DNA from 4 places in the Pseudomonas sp. TS_SC_3 genome. Region 1 is predicted to be linked to each of the others. Evidence: riboswitches for the same ligand, from Rfam matches in the RefSeq annotation. Region 1 holds a riboswitch; each other region holds the start of a gene.
The links. A riboswitch is a leader RNA that binds a small molecule or an ion and turns the genes downstream of it on or off. The one in region 1 is predicted to bind cobalamin.
Positions count from the first base shown of each region.

Region 2: linked by a shared signal. The riboswitch ahead of AC0J6G_RS13270 (energy-coupling factor ABC transporter permease) and the one ahead of cobO (cob(I)yrinic acid a,c-diamide adenosyltransferase) in region 1 are both predicted to bind cobalamin.
Region 3: linked by a shared signal. The riboswitch ahead of cobG (precorrin-3B synthase) and the one ahead of cobO (cob(I)yrinic acid a,c-diamide adenosyltransferase) in region 1 are both predicted to bind cobalamin.
Region 4: linked by a shared signal. The riboswitch ahead of AC0J6G_RS00495 (TonB-dependent receptor) and the one ahead of cobO (cob(I)yrinic acid a,c-diamide adenosyltransferase) in region 1 are both predicted to bind cobalamin.

Region 1 covers NZ_CM149586.1:1,405,542-1,410,291, reverse strand. Annotated here, with positions in the region: gene cbiB (adenosylcobinamide-phosphate synthase CbiB) at 1-215, opposite strand, end outside; gene bluB (5,6-dimethylbenzimidazole synthase) at 212-865, opposite strand; gene AC0J6G_RS06885 (cobyrinate a,c-diamide synthase) at 856-2,169, opposite strand; gene cobO (cob(I)yrinic acid a,c-diamide adenosyltransferase) at 2,169-2,780, opposite strand; cobalamin riboswitch at 2,888-3,132, opposite strand; gene AC0J6G_RS06875 (hypothetical protein) at 3,205-3,525, opposite strand; gene AC0J6G_RS06870 (O-methyltransferase) at 3,532-4,194, opposite strand; gene AC0J6G_RS06865 (C40 family peptidase) at 4,222-4,743, opposite strand.
Region 2 covers NZ_CM149586.1:2,763,299-2,768,048, reverse strand. Annotated here, with positions in the region: gene AC0J6G_RS13285 (hybrid sensor histidine kinase/response regulator) at 1-407, shown strand, start outside; gene AC0J6G_RS13280 (TetR/AcrR family transcriptional regulator) at 527-1,180, shown strand; gene AC0J6G_RS13275 (acyl-CoA dehydrogenase family protein) at 1,177-2,829, shown strand; cobalamin riboswitch at 2,927-3,134, shown strand; gene AC0J6G_RS13270 (energy-coupling factor ABC transporter permease) at 3,190-3,870, shown strand; gene amn (AMP nucleosidase) at 4,169-4,750, shown strand, end outside.
Region 3 covers NZ_CM149586.1:3,479,082-3,483,831, forward strand. Annotated here, with positions in the region: gene AC0J6G_RS16360 (cobalt-precorrin-6A reductase) at 1-704, opposite strand, end outside; gene cbiE (precorrin-6y C5,15-methyltransferase (decarboxylating) subunit CbiE) at 701-1,903, opposite strand; cobalamin riboswitch at 1,962-2,162, shown strand; gene cobG (precorrin-3B synthase) at 2,258-3,601, shown strand; gene AC0J6G_RS16375 (precorrin-8X methylmutase) at 3,594-4,220, shown strand; gene AC0J6G_RS16380 (precorrin-2 C(20)-methyltransferase) at 4,217-4,750, shown strand, end outside.
Region 4 covers NZ_CM149586.1:80,475-85,224, reverse strand. Annotated here, with positions in the region: gene AC0J6G_RS00505 (carboxyl transferase domain-containing protein) at 1-95, shown strand, start outside; gene dxs (1-deoxy-D-xylulose-5-phosphate synthase) at 252-2,147, shown strand; cobalamin riboswitch at 2,214-2,430, shown strand; gene AC0J6G_RS00495 (TonB-dependent receptor) at 2,533-4,440, shown strand; gene AC0J6G_RS00490 (cobalamin-binding protein) at 4,496-4,750, opposite strand, start outside.

The DNA of each region.
Region 1 (4,750 bases):
ATCTGCGACAGCAGCCAGGTCAGCAGTGTCAGCGGCAATACCGCCAGGAACCAGGCGCTAACGCCGTGGCTGCGCCAACCGCCCCCCGCTGGGTTGAACCGCTGCTCAATGCGCTCAGCCAACTGCCCAAACGCCACTAACGGGTGCCACCCCTTGGACTCACCAAAGGCTGCATCCAGAGCAACCCCCGCACAGGTGCTCAGAACCAGGCTCATGTGTTGCCCCAGTGGTTTTCAAACAACAGTTCACTCAGTGGCCGCGGCGTGGCCCAACCTTCTTGCACCAACATTGGTGCGTCATAAAACGCTTCAACAGGCCCCAGGCATAGCACTGCCAGCGGTTTGCTGCCAGCTGGCATGCCGAGTAAATCCGCCAGCGCTTGCGGTTCGAATAGCGAAACCCAGCCAAGCCCTAAACCCTCGGCGCGGGCCGCCAGCCAGAGGTTTTGGATGGCGCAGGCCAGGGATGCCTGGTCCATTTCAGGCAAAGTGCGCCGGCCAAAGACGTGGGCCTCGCGCCCCTCCATCAGGGCCACCACCAACAGCTCGGCACAGTCGCGGATGCCCTCGACTTTCAGCCGCATAAATTCATCACTGCGCTCGCCCAACGCCTCGGCAGTACGCACACGTTCCTCTTCGACCAGGCCGTGAATCGACTCACGTAGAGCCGGGCGAGTGATGCGGATAAACCGCCAGGGCTGCATCAAGCCGACGCTGGGAGCCTGGTGCGCCGCTTCCAATAAGCGCGCAAGCAGCTCAGGGGCCACTTCACCGCCGCTGAAATGACGCATATCACGGCGCTCGGCGATGGCGCGATACACCGCAGCGCGCTCCGCCGGGCTGAAGGCGTGCTCACTCATAGCGATGCTCCGGGGTGGAATAGCGCGGCGGCGGCAGCCGGATCGGACGGCAAATAAAAGTGGATATAAGAAGCCGTCAGCCGGCCCTGGCGATAGACCGCCTCACGGGTGCGCTTGTAATTCGGGCATTCGCCACGGGTCAGTGGTTGCAGCTCGCTGCTGAGCGCCGAGTAATGGAAGCTGTGACCGCGCAGCAGCCCTTCCGGCAGCTCGGCCTGCTGCAAGGCCATGGCGGTCATGCGTGGTTGCAGAGTCGCCTCGCCGCTTAACAAGCCAAGCATCTGCCCACTGACGCCCTGCTTGTCGGTCAGTTTGTCGAGCAGATAAAGCATGCCGCCGCACTCGGCGTGGATCGGTTTACCGGCTTCATAATGGGCATGAATCGATGCGGCCATCAGTTGGTTGGCTTCAAGGCGGGCCAGGTGCAACTCCGGATAACCGCCAGGCAGGTACAGGCTGTCGACATCCGGCAACTGCTCATCGTTGAGCGGTGAAAAGAACTGCAAATCAGCGCCCAGCTCGCGTAGCAGGTCGAGATTAGCCTGATAGAGAAAGGCAAACGCGCTGTCGCGCGCCACGCCGATCCGCACCCCTTTAAGCAACGCTGTCGGTCGCGCCTGTTCCGGTGCGGCAAAGCTGACGGGCGGCGGCAAATCGGTATCCGCGCTGGCGGCCAACGCATCGGCGGCGGCGTCCAGGCGGGCATCCAGGTCAACCAACTCGCCCGCCTGCACCAGGCCCAAATGCCGGCTGGGTAAGCCGACTTCGGCGCTGCGCGGCAAGGCGCCATACCACCGGATCGAGGCTGGCAGTGCATCGCGCAATATCTCGCCATGCCGCACGCTGCCGACCCGGTTACCGAGTACGCCGGAAAACGGCAAATCGGGCTGAAACGTTGCCAGACCATGGGCCATAGCGCCAAAGGTCTGCGCCATGGCTGAGCCGTCGATCACCGCCAGCACCGGCACGCCAAAGTGCCGGGCCAGGTCGGCCGCCGATGGCGTGCCGTCGAACAAGCCCATGACCCCTTCAATCAAAATTAGATCAGCCTCACCGGCGGCCTCCCACAGCAAGCGGCGGCTTTCCGCTGTGCCGACCATCCACAGGTCAAGCTGATACACCGGCGCGCCGCTCGCGCGGGCGAGAATCATCGGGTCGAGAAAGTCGGGGCCGCACTTGAACACCCGCACCCGCTTGCCTTGGCGCGAGTGCAAGCGCGCCAAGGCAGCGGTGACCGTGGTTTTGCCCTGGCCGGAAGCCGGTGCGGCGATCAGTAGCGCTGGGCATGACCGCGCAAAGGACTGATTCATTAAAACTCGATTCCTTTCTGCGCCTTCACCCCGGCCTTGAACGCGTGCTTGACCAGGCTCATCTCGGTGACGGTATCTGCCGCGTCGATCATCCCCGGGAGCGCACCTCGACCGGTTACCACCACATGCTGCAGCAGCGGCCGCGCTTCAATATCAGCAAGAACCGCGTCAAGTTCCAGGTAGCCGTATTTCAACGCAATGTTCAGCTCATCGAGCACCACCAGGCCGATGGCCGGGTCGTTGAGCAGCTGCGCCGCCACCGCCCAGGCTTCGCAGGCCTTGTCGATATCGCGTTGGCGGTCCTGGGTTTCCCAGGTAAAGCCCTCGCCCATCACGTGGTAGCTGACCTCATCGGGAAAACGGCGGAAGAAAGCTTCTTCACCGGTGCTGGCTGCGCCCTTGATAAATTGCACCACGCCGACCTTGAGACCGTGGCCCAGCGCGCGGGCAACCATGCCAAAAGCGCTGCTGCTTTTGCCCTTGCCATTGCCGCTGTGCACCAGTAACAGGCCATATTCGTCCTGGGCTTGGGCGATTTTCTCGTCGATAAGGGCTTTCTTGCGGGCCATGCGCGCCTTATGCCGGGCGTCACGTTCAATCGATTCAGTCATCGCACTGCTCCACCGCCACAGGGCGATTGGGCTGAAAAAAGCATGCGGAGGTAGAAAAAGCGCGGGCGCGCGCACGCAAAACCCACGCCAGCCATCGCCCTCCGCGATGCCGTGGACTGCAGCAGGCCGGTCTCCGGGCTTGTGAGCGAACCCTTAGGTCCTCAGAACCTGCCGACAGGGCTCTGAACCGCACCTTCCCATGCTTGAGCACAGTGGCATTTGCGGCGTTTAACTCACTTACCGTTGCGGGGGCAGCGTCGGAATGGCTGGCGTAAAACGCACAGCGCACCGACTTCCCAGTTTCACCCCGCGCACGCACAGCGTCGGGGGCACCTGCTACAAGCCGCGAAGGGTAGAGAGTTCGCGATTAAGCGTCAAACGAATGCGCTGCAGGCAGCCGCCCTTCCGCCCACAACGCGACGCATCAGTGCTTGGGCATAAAGCCCGCTGGCTTACTGGCCAGCCATTCGACAAAGGTACGCAAGCGTTCGTCGCTGAGCAGGCTGTCACGATTGTTATAGGTCAGCGCCAGTTCTTTTTCGCTGAACAACCGGTGGATCTGGTTGTGGCAGGCGCGGCAAACCCAGAGCGTGGCACTGATGCGTTCACTTTTACCGAAGCGTTTCTGCACAAAGACCTTGTTGTGCAGCGCTTTGGGAATCAGGTGATGACGCGTCAGAACCGCCGCGCGGGCGCAAAGCTCACAGGCATCGGGTTGTTCAGGCAGGCGAATCGGTTCGGGCATAAGGGTTCAGCGTTTACGGCACAGGCTCAGGCCATCGCCCAGTGGCAACAGGGACAAGTCAATGCGTGGATCATCACGCAACGCCAGGTTGAGCGCCTGGATCGCACGCGTGTCGGCGCTCTCGGGGCTTGTCTCGAGCACACGACCACTCCACAAGGTGTTATCGAACAGAATCAACCCGCCCTGGCGCACCAAGCGCAGGGCATGCTCAAGGTAGGCCGGGTAATTGGCCTTGTCGGCATCGATAAACAGCAGATCAAGGGTGCCTGCCAGGCCTTCTGCCTCCAGCGCCGCCAGGGTTTCCAGCGCCGGGGCCAAGCGCTGCTCGATACGCGCATTCAACCCCGCCTCGCGCCAGTAACGCTCGGCCGTGGCGTTGTATTCGCCGGGGATGTCACAGCAAATCAGCCGGCCATCTTCACCCATGGCCTGGGCCATGCAAATGGCGCTGTAGCCGGTAAAGGTGCCGACTTCGACAATTCGCTTAGCGCCCATCAGTTGTACTAGCAAGGCCATAAACTGCCCCTGCTCGGGGGCAATTTGCCAACGCGCCGTGCTCAGCTGCGCGGTTTCCTCACGCAGGCGTTTGAGCAGCGGGGTTTCACGCAGGGAGACATCCAGCAGGTACTGGTACAGGGCGCAATCAAGGTTGAGCGTTCGGTTGGTCATGCGGACTCCCTCTACAAACCACGGCTATCAGGGGTTGCTTGCCAACTCCTGAGAGAGCACGCGCTTGGCATTCAGATAAGTGCGCTGCCAATAGGTGTTGCTCATGCTGTCCAGGCGCACGGTGCCGCCGCTGGAAGGCGCATGAACAAAACGACCATCACCGACGTAAATACCGGCATGGCTGACCTGACTGCCGCCGTTGGTGGCAAAAAATACCAAATCGCCACTTTGCAAAGCATCACGCCCGACACCAGGCGCGCGCATGCTAATCAACTCACGGGTGGTACGCGGCAAGCGAATGCCTGCAGCATCGCGATAGACGTAGCCGATAAGGCCGCTGCAATCAAAGCCCGTATCGGGGGTATTACCGCCGTAGCGGTAAGGCGTGCCGACCAAGCCAAGGGCGCGAAACAGCACATCATCAGCGTTGCCGTTAAAGCTGCTGGGAGCTTGGATAACCGGTTGCGGGTAGGGAGCAGGTGCGCGACTGGAACAGGCGCTGAGCAGCGCGACAATTAGCAGCAGGCTGAAACGGGCGGTTGCGGTCATGGACAGG
Region 2 (4,750 bases), 1.4 Mb from region 1:
GTACCAGCGGCCCGGCGCTGCGTCAGCCCGAGCAATGCACCGTGCTGGTGGCAGAAGACAATGCGATCAACCAGCTGGTCACCCGTGGCATGTTGCTCAAGCTGGGTTATCAGGTGCGCACCGCCGATAACGGCGCTGAAGCCCTGGAAGTGCTGCGCAGCGAGACCATCGACGCGGTGCTGCTCGATTGCCAGATGCCGGTGATGGACGGTTTCGCCACCTGCCGCGCGCTGCGCAACTTGCCCGGCTGCCAGCTGCTGCCGGTGCTGGCGATTACCGCTCACAGCCACAGCGGCGACCGCGAGCGCTGCCTGGCTGCCGGCATGAGCGACTACCTGGCCAAGCCGGTGAAGTTTGAGCAGCTGCGCAATCTGTTGCGCGACTGGGTGCTCTGCCGCGAGCCCTGATCGCTTGCGTTGTATATGCCAGTGGCTGGCCAATATGCCTGCTGTTGTGCCCGGAACCGCTCTTTAGCCAAACTCTGAATCCTGATTCACTTAAGTAATAGTGAATCAGGATTCAGACCATGGCCTATCGCACCACCGCTACCCGTATCAACCTCGATCAGGCGCTGCGTGAGCGCATCATCAGCGCTGCGCTGGCGCGCGTGGTTGAGGGCGGGTTTGCCGCGCTGACCATGCAGGCGCTGGCCGAGGATGTCGGTATTGCCACCGGTAGCCTGTACCGCCATTTCAGCAGCAAGGGCAGCCTGTCAGCCGAGGTTTTTGCCGTGGCCAGTCAGCGTGAAGTCGATGCGTTGGCGGTAACCGTGCGCGAGCATGGCAGCCCTGTGCAGCGCCTGGCTGCCGGGGTTGAGCGCTTTGCGGCACGCGCCTGGCACAGTCGCCAATTAGCCTTTGCCCTGATTGCGGAACCGGTTGAGTCCGAAGTGGACGAGCAGCGCTTGCTCTACCGCGAAGCCTACGCCGACCTGTTCGTCGAATTGCTGCAGGAAGGCGCCGCGCAGGGCGTGTTTCGCGTGCAGCAGATCAACCTGGTCGCCGCCTGCCTGGTCGGTGCCATCGCCGAAGCCCTGGTCGGCCCACTGTCGCCGCCCGCGCGAGCGGCCCGCGAAGCCGGTTATCCCGCCCCCAGCCTGGCTGAAGTCAGTCAGGCCCTGGTCACTTTTTGCCTACGCGCCGTGGGCGCCCCACTGCCCGAAGAGGAGCCTCAGCCATGAATGCCAGTCAACATGCCGAAACCCATGACGTGTTCAATCAGGTGCCGCCGCTAGATGGCGCCAACCTGTACCGCGTCGACCTGCCGCTGCAGGAGTGGAGCAAACGCTTCGGCGGCGGTTGGGCCGAGCAGCGCCTGGATGTGTATGGGGCGCTGGCAGGCGGCGAGTTGATGGCCGCCGGTTTTCTCGCCAATGAAAACAAGCCGATATTCAAAAGTCATGATCGTTATGGTCATCGCGTTGATCTGGTCGAATTTCACCCGGCTTATCACCAGTTGATGAGCGCGGCTATTGAGCATGGTTTGCCCTCCATGCCCTGGACCGATCCGCGTGCCGGCGCTCAGGTGGCGCGCGCTGCCTTGAGTTACCTGCACAGCCAGGCCGAAGCCGGCAGCGGTTGCCCGTTGACCATGACCTTCGCCAGCGTGCCCGCGCTCAAGCTGCAGGCCGATGTGGCCGAGAAGTGGCTGCCGAAAATTCTTTCCACCCAGTACGACCCGCGCAATCTGCCGATTGAGCAGAAAACCGGCGCGACCATCGGCATGGCCATGACCGAGAAGCAGGGCGGCACCGATGTGCGCGCCAACACCACCCGTGCCTACCCGGTGGGTTTGGGTGGTCCCGGTCAAGCTTATGAACTGATCGGTCACAAGTGGTTCTGCTCGGCGCCGATGTGCGATGCCTTCCTGACCCTGGCCTACACCACCAAAGGCCTGACCTGCTTTCTGCTGCCACGCCACCGCCCGGACGGCACGCGCAACGAGTTCTATATCCAGAGCCTGAAAAACAAGCTGGGCAACTGGTCGAACGCCTCCAGTGAAGTGGAGTTTCGCGGCGCGCTGGCCTGGATGGTCGGCGAGGAGGGCCGTGGCGTGCCGACCATTATCGAGATGGTCGCGCTGACCCGCTTCGACTGCATGATCGGCTCCAGCGCATTGATGCGTCAGGCCCTGACTCAGGCCGCGCACCACTGCGCCCATCGACAGGTGGGCGGCCGGGTACTCAGCGAACAGCCGCTGATGCAGAACGTACTGGCCGACCTGGCCCTGGAAAGCGAAGCGGCCCTAGCGCTGACCCTGCGCATGGGCAAGGCGCTGGACAACCCGCTTGACGAGCAGGAGGACAAGTTCGCCCGTCTGGTCACCGCCGTAGGCAAATATTGGATCTGCAAACGGGCGCCGGCGATGATCAATGAAGCCGCCGAATGCATGGGTGGCGCCGGGTATGTCGAGGAGACCATCCTGCCGCGTCTGTACCGCGAAGCACCGGTCAACTCGACCTGGGAAGGCTCAGGCAACGTGCAATGCCTGGACGTGCTGCGCGCGCTGTCCAAGGAGCCGGGCGTGCTCGATGCGTTGTTTAGCGAGTTGGGCGACGGTCATGGCGATGCGCGCCTCAAGGCGCATATCGCCAAGCTACAGGCGGATTTCTGCGACACCGCCGATATCCAGTACCGCGCCCGCCAGCTCACCGAAGACGTAGCCCTGGCGCTGCAAGCCAAGCTGCTGCTGGAGGCCGGTAACTCGGTGGTAAGCGACGCCTTTATCGTCAGCCGCCTGGGCGGGCAGGGCGGACGGGTCTACGGCACCTTGCCGCGCGGTATCGATGCCGACGCGCTGGTTGCACGCAGCACGCCGCATTTGATCTAGGGCGTTTGCGTTGCCGACACGGGCTGACGGGCCTGCGTTGCGCTTGAGCCTTGAGCCCGGCCTCTGCGCCGGGCTCTGTCATTTCTCGCTGCTGGCGGGTAAGGTGGCCGCCGATGGTTCCGCAGCGTGTTACGCGAGTGGATGAAAAGGGAACATGGTGGGTACTGCAACCGGTACCGAAGCCATGGCTGCCCCCGCAACTGTAAACGGTGAGCGACGCCCCGATGCCACTGGCCGTAAGGCTGGGAAGGCGGGCGACGCGTCAAACCGTGAGCCAGGAGACCTGCCATCGACGCCGGGCACTGATGCCCAATCCCTCAATCCAGATCATCGCGCGGTGGGCGCGGTACAGGAATCTTTATGCACATCGAACCAGAAGTCGTTACGGGCGCCAAACTCTTCCTCAGTTATGCAACCGCCGCAGGCGCCTTTGGCCTTACCGCCAAGCTTGCCCTTGATAGCATTCGCAGCAACGGCGGTGTCGCTGCCCTGGCGCTGCGCAGCCTGCTCACCACCGCACTGGTGTTCTGCTTCTTCGAGGTCTTTCCGCATCATGCGGTGGGGGTTTCCGAGGTGCACCTGATCCTCGGCTCAACCCTGCTGCTGCTGTTCGGCGCGGGTGCCACGGCGATCGGCCTGGCTGTGGGGTTGTTGTTGCAGGGGCTGCTCTTCGCTCAGTTTGACCTGCCGCAGTACGGCATGAACGTCACCACGCTGTTGGTGCCGCTGTGGGCTATCAGCCTGCTGGCCAAGCGCATCATTGCGCCGGGTACCGCCTATGTGGACCTCTCCTATAAGCAGGCGCTGGCGCTGTCGACGGCCTATCAGGGCGGTATTGTTGCCTGGGTGGCTTTCTGGGCGGTTTATGGCAACGGCTTCTCCAGCGACAACCTGGCGGCCGTGGGCAGTTTCGGCCTGGCCTACATGAGCGTGATTTTGCTTGAACCGCTGGTTGATCTGGGTGTGCTGGCTGCTGCCAAAGCGTTCTCGGCTTATAGCCGTGGCCCGTTGTTCAATGCGCGTCTGCACCAGCCGGCCTAACGAGTCGGCTGCAAGCTGCAGTCGCCCGCTGCGGTTTCTGCAGCGTCCGTCGGGCGCAGGTGGCTAATCCCCTGCGCCCCTTACCTGCTACTGCTGCCAGCCAGCACCTCCCGGCGCGACAGCGCTGTTGTCGCCCTCGCTTTTTAGGCGCTCTCGCCGTTCGGGCATGACGCTGCAAGCGTTGCCTGATCATCCTTCGGCATTGCTCAAATGTCCTGTTTAGACCACGCCGCGCTATCGCCAATGCGGCGGCTCAGGGCAAGATAGGGCCGATTGCGATCAGCCTGGAAGGTGCCTTGTGAATACGTATTCTGATGACTTTGTTGTCGCTAATAGCGCTGAAGAGGCGGTGGATCGTCTGGCCGCATTGCATCTGCACGCAACCAGCGGCTTGAGTGCTGCGCTCAAGCGTTACTTGAAAGAGCGGGTCAAACCCGATGCTGCCGAGCAGAGTCAGTTCCGTTACCCCGAATTACGCCTGACCTACCTGTGTCAGGGCGAAGTGCCAACCACCGTTCGCGCCTACGCCAAAGTGCAAGTGCCAGGCACCTACAGCGTGACCGTCACTCATCCGGCGGCGTTTCGTAAGTACCTGCTGGAGCAGCTGCGCCCACTGATGAACGATTTCACCGTGCGCGTTGAGGTGGGCGTCAGTCAGCAAAATATTCCCTATCCCTACGTGGTCGAGCAGGGCGATGAATTAGCCGGTTCCGGGGTGACGGCAGCGGAACTGGCGCGGGTATTCCCCAGCACCGATCTATCCGCCGCCACTGACGGCATTGCCGACGGTCTGTGCGACTGGGAACACACCGACCCGCTGCCGCTGGCGCTGTTTGACGCCGCGCGGGTGGACTTCTCTTTGCGCCGTCTGGTGCATTAC
Region 3 (4,750 bases), 2.0 Mb from region 1:
TCAGTCAGCGCCTCGAGGCTGAGAAACTCGCGCTCCACACTCGGCAAACTCGGCCGACGCAGCAACAGCACTGGTAACCCCAGCTCCCGTGCCACCTGCAATTTCGGCTCGGTGGACTGGCTCCCGCTGTTCTTGCTGATCAGCACATCGGTGCCCAGGCGGGCGAATAACGCGCGTTCCTCGTCCAGCGCGAACGGCCCGCGCGCACCGATAATCTCCGCACGCGGCACGCCTTGCTGGGCCGTCAGGCAGCGCACGGTCCAGTGCTGATGCAGGGGTATCTCGTGCAGGTGTTCCAGCGGCTCGCGGCCCAGGGTAAACAGCGGACGGCGGAAATCCTTCAGGGCTTCGACCAAACCGGCCCAGTTATCCACTTCACGCCAGTCATCACCCTCGCCGGCCTGCCAGCCGGGGCGGCGCAGCGCCCAGCAGGCAATCCCGCTCAGCTCGGCGGCGCGGGCGGCATTGGCGCTGATCTGCGCGGCATAGGGGTGGGTCAGGTCGAGCAGCAGTTCGACGCCCTGTTCGCGGATATACCCCGCCAATCCTTCGGCCCCGCCAAAGCCGCCAACGCGCACCTGACAGGGCAAGTCATCCGGCACCCGGCCCAACCCGGCCAGGCTGTAGATGCTTTCAGGGCCAAGGCGGCGCGCCAGACGCAAGGCCTCGGTGGTGCCGCCGAGCAGCAAGATGCGCGGGCTCATGGCTTGCGGACCTCCAGCAGGGTGATCGGCAAGGCGCTGCGCCAGGTGTCGAAACCGCCCAGCGGCTGCACCTGGGCCACGCTGATGCGGGTCAGCTCGCCACCCACCTGCTCGCGCCAGGCCACCAGCGCCGCTTCGCTTTGCAGGGTCACCGCATTGGCCACCAGACGACCGCCCGGTTTCAGGCTGGTCCAGCACTGCTCCAGCACGCCAGGGATGGTCACCCCGCCGCCGATAAAAATCGCATCCGGCGCGGCCAATCCGCTCAATGCCTCGGGCGCACGGCCGGCGATCAGTTGCAGACCCGGCACGCCGAGGGCATCGCGGTTGTACTGAATATGCGCCTGACGACCGGCATCGGCCTCAATGGCCAGCGCCCGACAACTAGGGTGCGCGCGCATCCATTCGATGCCGATGGAACCGCAGCCGGCACCAACATCCCAGAGCAGCTCACCGGGCTGCGGCGCCAGACGCGCCAGGGTGATGGCGCGCACATCGCGCTTGGTCAGTTGGCCGTCGTGCCGATACAGGTCGTCGCGCAACCCCGGCGTCAGCGGCAGTAGGCGTGCATCGGCGCCCGCCACGCAGTCGATGGCCAGCAGATTGAGATCGGCAGCGCGCGGCACGGCCCAGTCGCTGGCCAGACCATCGATGCGCCGTTCCTGATCGCCGCCCAAATGTTCCAAAACGGTCAAACGGCTGGGACCAAAACCGCGTTCACGCAGCAGCTCGGCCACCGCCGCCGGACTGTCACCGTCATTACTCAACAGCAGCAGCCGCGCGCCGGGGAAAATCTGCGCCTGCAGCGCCGCCAACGGCCGCGCCACAAGCGACAGCACCGTCACGTCCTGCAGTGGCCAACCCAGGCGAGCAACAGCCAGTGAGACGGATGAGGGCGAAGAGAACACCTGCAATTCCTCTGCCGGCAGCTGCCGCGCCAGGCTCGCGCCCACGCCATAGAACAGCGGGTCGCCGCTGGCCAGCACGCACACCGGCATCCCGCGCCGCGCCATTACCGGCTCCAGGCTAAAGGGGCTGGGCCAGCGTTCGTGCTGCCCTGGCAGATCGCTAGGCAACAGCGCCAGCTGCCGTGGGCTGCCAACAATCCACTGCGCCTCGCCCAGCGCCTGGCGCGCTGCCTCACCCAGCCCGGCGTAACCGTCTTCACCAATGCCCACCAGGGTTAACCAGGCCGTCATACCCACTCCTCTGCCCCCGCCCGACAAGCTAGGGTGTCAGCGCATCAAACAAAGCGGGCATAATACAGGCTTCGTCGGTGCCCACCGCCATGGTGCGAGGGGCCTAAGAGGGAATCCGGAGCGATCCGCTGATCGTGACCGAGCTGCCCCCGCAACTGTAAACAGCGAGTCTGCCGCCACTGCGCCACTGGGAAACCGGGAAGGCCGCGCCAGATGATGACCTGTCAGCCAGGAGACCTGCCGACGACGCTAGTCGCGAGTGCCAACATCGGGCGGGGTGTACCGATGCCATGAAATCCCCTGTGGGCGGGTTTCGCTGGTTCGGTCGCCGCGTCTTTGTTGCTGGTGAACCGTTTGCGCGACCGTCTAACCTCCGCCGACCTGCCCGACCCACGCCCTAGTGCGTGCCCCGGCCTGCTGCGTATCGTTCAGGCGTTGGACGGCGGCATCTGCCGGGTCAAGCTGGCCGGCGGCGTACTCAGCAGCCAACAGGCACGCGCCATCGCCGAGGCTGCCGAGCGCTGCGCCAGCGGCGTGCTGGAGCTGACCAACCGCAGCAATCTGCAAATTCGTGGCGTGTTGCCAGGCCAGCAGGCCGATCTGATCGAGCGCCTGCTCGCCGCCGAGCTTGGCCCCAGCAACCCCGCGGCTGATGACGTGCGCAACCTGCTGCTCAGCCCCGCCGCCGGCCTCGATCCGCAGGCCCTGCTCGACACCCGCCCACTGGCCGCCGCGTTGCTTGAGCTGCTGCAGAACACCCCGGCGCTGCATGGGCTGTCGGCCAAGTTCGCCCTGCAGCTGGACGGCGGCGAAGCCTTGGCGATGCTCGAACACCCCCACGATATCTGGCTTAGCGCCCTGCCCGGCTCGCCGGCTCGCTTGGCCTTTGGCCTGGCTGGCTGCCCCGGTGATCAGCCGCTGGGCGTGGTCAACGTTGAGCAAATCGTGCCGCTGGTGGAACAACTGCTCAGGCTGTTTATCGAACTGGCCGGCAACGCACACAGCCGTATGCGCCAACTGCTTAGCGTGATTCCAGCTAGCCAACTGCTGCAACAACTGCAAACGCGCCTGCCCTTTGCCGTACAAGCGGCGCCAGCCGATTGGCAACGCTCGCCGGTCAGCGAGCACGCGCCGATAGGTATTTATCCACAGCAGCAAAGCGGCCTGTGCATGGTTGCCGCCGCCGCGCGCCTGGGCCGGATCGACGCCGCGCAACTCAAAGCACTGGCCGAGCTGGCTGAGCACCATGGCGATGCCAGCCTGCGCCTGACGCCCTGGCAGGGCCTGTTGCTGCCGAATATCCCCAAGCCATCGGCAGACAACCTGCTGCACAAACTGGCCGAACTCGGCCTGCTGATCGATGCGCAGGAACCACTTAGCAATCTGATCGCCTGCACCGGCTCAGCCGCCTGCGCCAAGGGCCTGGCCGACAGCAAAGCCGACGCCTTGTTGCTCGCCAAGCACCTGCGCGCCAACACAGCGCGGCCGCAAGTACATCTAAGTGCCTGCCCGCGCTCCTGCGCCGCCGCGCATACCGCGCCTTTTACCCTGCTGGCCAGCAGCGCCGGGCATTACCAGCTCTACCAACGCACGCCACAGCAGCCGGGTTTCGGCCAGCTATTGGCCGACGCCATAACGATCGACGAGGCAGGCGACTGGTTCGCCACCCACTGCGCAACAGGAAACAACGATGCTTGAGTACATCCGCGACGGCCAGGAAATCTACCGCCAGTCCTTCGCCACCATCCGCGCCGAGGCTGACCTCAGTGCCATTCCGGCTGATCTGGAAAAGCTCGCCGTGCGGGTTATCCACGCCTGCGGCATGGTCGATGTGGTGCAGGACCTGCGCTTCTCCCCAGGCGCCGGCGCTGCCGGCCGCGCCGCATTGGCCAAGGGCGCGGCGATTCTCTGCGATGCGCGGATGGTCGCCGAAGGCATCACCCGCCCGCGCCTGGCCGCCAACAACCCGGTGATCTGCACCCTGCATAACGACGGCGTGATTGAGCAGGCCCGCGTCCTGGGCAATACCCGTTCGGCAGTCGCATTGGAACATTGGCGCAAGCATCTGCAAGGCAGCGTGGTGGTGATCGGCAACGCCCCCACCGCACTGTTTTACCTGCTGGAAATGCTCGACGCCGGCGCACCGAAACCGGCGCTGATTATCGGCATGCCGGTGGGCTTTATCGGCGCGGCGGAATCCAAGGACGCCCTCGCTGCCGACAGCCGTGGCGTGCCCTATGTGATCGTGCGCGGCCGCCGTGGCGGTAGCGCCATGGCGGTGGCAGCGGTCAACGCCCTGGCCACGGAGGTGGAGTGATGAGCGTGCAAAAAGGCCGTCTACTCGGCATCGGCGTCGGCCCCGGCGACCCGGAGCTGATCACTCTCAAAGCCCTGCGTTTGCTGCAGTCGGCAGCGGTGGTCGGCTACTTTGTGGCCAAGGCTAAAGCCAACAAAGGTCACGGTGGCAACGCCTTCGGCATTATCGAACAGCACCTCACCGACGCGCAGGTACGCATGCCGCTGGTGTACCCGGTGACCACGGAAAAACTCGCCGCGCCACTCAGCTATGAAGATGTGATCAGCGACTTCTACGACACCTGCGCGGTGCAGATCGCCGCCCGGCTCGACGCCGGCCATGACGTGGCGGTGATCTGCGAAGGCGACCCGTTCTTCTACGGCTCCTATATGTACCTGCACGACCGCCTGGCAGACCGTTACGACGTAGAAGTGGTGCCCGGCGTGTGCTCCATGCTCGGTTGCGCCTCGGTGCTCGGCACCCCGCTGGTGTACCGCAACCAGAGCCTGAGCGTGCTCTCCGGCGTACTCCCCGAAGACGAACTCAAGCAG
Region 4 (4,750 bases), 1.3 Mb from region 1:
CGCTGGAAACCCGCGCCTGGCTGCTACGCGGGCTGAATGCCACACCCAGGCCGGCAGCGCGTGAAGGTAAAAAGCGCTCAATCGATACCTGGTAGCCCAGTGGTCGTCGCGCGGGTGCACGCGGGGCCACATTGAATGAGACTTTCCGGATTAGATCCGGGCTACAGGTGCGCTGAGCCGAAGCATGTTTGGGCAGTTTCCGGCGCTTCGGGTAAACTGCCGCATCTTTTGCTCCCATAACGATCTGCCCGATGCCGACGACCTTCCACGAGATTCCCCGTGAGCGCCCGCTGACGCCACTTCTAGACCGCGCCAATACGCCGGATGAACTGCGTCGCCTGGGCGAAACCGAGCTGGAAACCCTGGCCGACGAACTGCGCCAGTACCTGCTGTATACGGTCGGGCAGACCGGCGGGCACTTCGGCGCAGGCCTCGGCGTGATTGAGCTGACCGTCGCGCTGCACTACGTCTTCGACACCCCGGATGATCGCCTGGTGTGGGATGTCGGCCATCAGGCTTACCCCCATAAGATTCTCACCGGTCGCCGCGAGCAAATGGGCAGCCTGCGCCAAAAAGATGGTATCGCCGCCTTCCCCCGCCGCAGCGAGAGCGAGTACGACACCTTTGGCGTCGGCCACTCCAGCACCAGCATCAGTGCAGCACTGGGCATGGCCATTGCGGCGCGTATGCAGGGCAGCAAGCGCAAATCGGTGGCAGTGATCGGCGACGGCGCGCTGACAGCCGGCATGGCCTTTGAGGCGCTCAATCACGCCAGTGACGTCAAAGCCAATATGCTGGTGGTGCTCAACGACAACGACATGTCGATCTCAAAAAATGTCGGCGGTCTGTCCACCTACCTGGCGAAGATCCTCTCCAGCCGCACCTATGCCAACATGCGTGAAGGCAGTAAAAAAGTGCTGTCCAAGCTGCCCGGTGCCTGGGAAATTGCACGTAAAACTGAAGAACATGCCAAGGGCATGCTGGTCTCCGGCACTCTATTTGAGGAGCTCGGCTGGAACTACATCGGCCCAATCGACGGCCATGACCTGCCCAGCCTGCTTGCCACCCTGCGCAATATGCGTGACCTCGAGGGCCCGCAGTTCCTGCACGTCGTCACCAAAAAGGGTAAGGGCTTCGCCCCGGCCGAGGCCGACCCGATTGGCTATCACGCGATCACCAAGCTGGAGCCCATCAACGCGCCGCCCGTGGCCAAGCAGCCAAGCGGCCCGAAATACTCCAGCGTCTTCGGCCAATGGCTGTGCGACATGGCCGCGCAAGACCCGCGCCTGGTCGGTATTACCCCGGCGATGAAAGAAGGCTCGGACCTGGTGGCCTTTAGCGAACGTTACCCCGAGCGCTATTTCGATGTGGCCATCGCCGAGCAGCACGCCGTGACCCTGGCCGCCGGCATGGCCTGTGATGGGGTTAAGCCGGTGGTGGCGATTTATTCGACTTTCCTCCAGCGCGCCTATGACCAGCTGATCCACGATGTAGCCGTGCAGCACCTTGACGTGCTGTTCGCCATCGACCGCGCCGGCTTGGTTGGCGAAGACGGCCCGACCCACGCCGGCAGCTTTGATATTTCCTACCTGCGCTGCATCCCCGGCATGTTGGTAATGACGCCGAGTGACGAAAACGAACTGCGCCGTATGCTCACCACCGGCCACCTCTACAATGGCCCGGCCGCCGTGCGCTACCCGCGCGGCACAGGCCCCAATGCTGCCATCGAGCCTGGCCTGGAGCCGCTGGAAATTGGCCAAGGCATCCGCCGCCGCCAGGGCCAGACAGTTGCCCTGCTGGTGTTCGGCGTACAACTGAGCGAAGCGCTCAAGGTCGGCGAAGCGCTCAACGCCACCGTGGTCGACATGCGTTTCGTCAAACCGCTGGATGAAGCTCTGGTACGTGAACTGGCCGCCAGCCACGACTTGCTGGTCAGCATCGAAGAGAACAGCGTGATGGGCGGCGCCGGCAGTGCGGTCAGCGAGTTCCTCGCCCGCGAGAACATCCTCAAACCGCTGCTGCACCTGGGCCTGCCTGATTATTACGTTGAGCACGCCAAGCCCACGCAGATGCTCGCTGAATGCGGGCTGGACGCCGCCGGTATCGAAGCGGCCATACGCGCCCGGCTCGCCACTCGCCCTGCATGAGTACCGCTCATCCAGCGCTGAACATCGCTTGCTTGTAGTTCATCCCCCCGCGCATTAAGGTGCGCGGCGTTTTACTTCCGCCAAGGTGCGCCTCTTTATCCGTAAAGCGGCGTTAAACGGGAAGCCGGTGCGCTCATTAAGAGCCATCCCGGCGCTGCCCCCGCAACGGTAATCGACCGCAGAGTCAATCTGCATGCAACCTCTGAAAGCCACTGGCGTAAGCCGGGAAGGCGAGGCTGCACATGTCGAGAGCCCGGAGACCGGCCTTAGCGGATGTGACTGGTGCTGCGGAGGGCATCACCGTCAAGCTCAGGCTGCCCTTGCGTGCGCCCGTTCTTGCACCTGCCCTCCTCAAAAGTCTTCCGACCTTTTGAGGATTGTTTAAATGAAATTGTCCCGTCTTGCTCTGGCTTTGGCACTTACGCCGAGTTTTGCCTCGGCTGCCACTGATACCAGCAGCTATGAATTACCGCCGCTGGTGATCACCCGCGCCACTCCATTGCAAACCCCTGCCCCCGCTAGCGTGCGAGTAATTGATCGTGAAAAAATCGAGGCAAGCGCAGCCAGCTCGCTGGTCGACGTTTTGCGTGGTGAGGCTGGATTGCAAGTACGCGACGTGATCGGAGATGGCAGCCGAGCCACTTTCAGCCTGCGCGGTTTTGGTGAAAACGCGGTGAATAACACCCTAATCCTTGTCGACGGTCGGCGCCTAAATCAGCCCGCACTCGCTGGAGCAGACTTGAGCAGCGTACCGCTGAGCAATATCGAGCGAATTGAAATTATCCGTGGCGCGGGCAGCGTGCTGTATGGCGACCAGGCCGTGGGCGGAGTTATCAACATCATCACTCGCCAACCCAAAGCCAGCGAAGCCTATATTGAGACCAGCCGCGGCAGCCATGACCTAGAAGCCCTCCGCGGCCATCTATCGCAGGTATTAGGCGGTGGTTTCTCCACCTTTCTCAGTGGTGAGTCGCGCACCGCCGACAATTACCGCGACCATAACAACGCCAGCTACAGTAACGCTTTCGCCCGCTTGCGCTATGACCACGACAGCGGCCATGCCCTCTACGAATACCAGACGGTAGACGATGAGTTGCTCTACCCCGGCAGCATCAACAAAAGCCAGCGCCACGTCGACCGTAAGCAAAGCACCTCAAGCGACTGGTTTGACAGCAAGACCCAGCTGCACCGTATCGCACTGCAACAGCAGCTACACGATAACCTTAACGCCAACCTCGATTACAGCCATAGCGATCAGGATGGCGTTGGCTCATCCTGGGGCAGCCGCTACCGCCAGGCTACTCGGGTGGGAAGCATTAGCCCACGCTTCTCAGGGCACCTCGACAGCGTCCTCGGCCGCAGTGAGTGGCTGCTGGGCCATGACCATATCAATAACGACTATGAAAATAGCCTGACCAGCACCGAGTTCCGCCAAACCCAACGCGATTGGTACGGCCAGTGGGTACAGCCGCTGAGCAGCAGCCTCAGCCTCAGTGCAGGCTACCGTGAGAGCCAAGCCGAAGATCGCAAGCGCGGCTCGGGCAAGTCGCATACCGATAACCAGGGCAGCAGTAGCCTTGGCCTCAGCTGGCAGGCGGCCGAGCACACGCGCTTGTTTATCAAGCGTGAAGACGTTCTGCGCTGGGCCAACGTCGATGAAAACGGCTATGTACTCCCGGGCATCGATTACCTCAAGCCGCAGACCGGTTTGTCCTGGGAAGCCGGAGCCGAATGGCAAGACAGCAGGCAGCGCTATCAGGCCAGCCTGTATCGCCTCGATCTGGAAGACGAGCTGATGTACGACTCTCAGGCCAATGCAGGCCAGGGGGCCAACATCAACTTGGACAAGACCCGCCGCCAAGGCCTATTGCTGGAAGCCGAACGCCAGCTAAGCGAACGTCTGAGCATCGGCGGGCAGTACAGTTTCACCGACTCGGAATACCTGCAGGGCAACTTCAAGGGCAACGAAGTGCCTTGGGTCTCCCGCCATAGCGCCAGCGCTAACCTCAGCTACAAACTGCTGCCTGGTGTAACCAGCTATGTCGAGGCGGTCTATACCGGCGCCCGTTATCTGTCGAGTGATGATGGACATACCCTGCCCCGCGAGGGTGGCTATACCCTTATTAACGCGGCGTTGAGCTGGGACTATCAGCAGTTCAGCAGCAAACTGCGGGTCAATAATCTTACAGGCAAGCAGTACGATAGCCACGCTGGCTGGAGCATCTGGAGTGGTTCGTACCACTACCCGGCTCCAGAAGAACAGGTACAACTAAGCGTCGGCTATCGCTTCTAACCACGCAGCACCTACAAGAAGGCCGCCTATTGGGCGGCCTTCTTGCTTTCACGACTCACTCGGCCGCTGCCAACTGCTCACACAGTTTCTCCATCGCCCCCAACATCTGAAAACTGGGCCGCTCCAGGCCGTCATCGGGCACCTGCCACAACTGCCCACGCTCAACCGCCTTCATCCCCAGCCAAACGCGCCAGGCATCCAGTTGCGCCTGGCTGCCGGCCAAAATCACCTCGGGGTTGCGCTGCAGCACCGCCTCGACACTCACTTGCGGAGCCGGCAGGCTGAGGTCGGCAAAGACATTCTCGGCGCC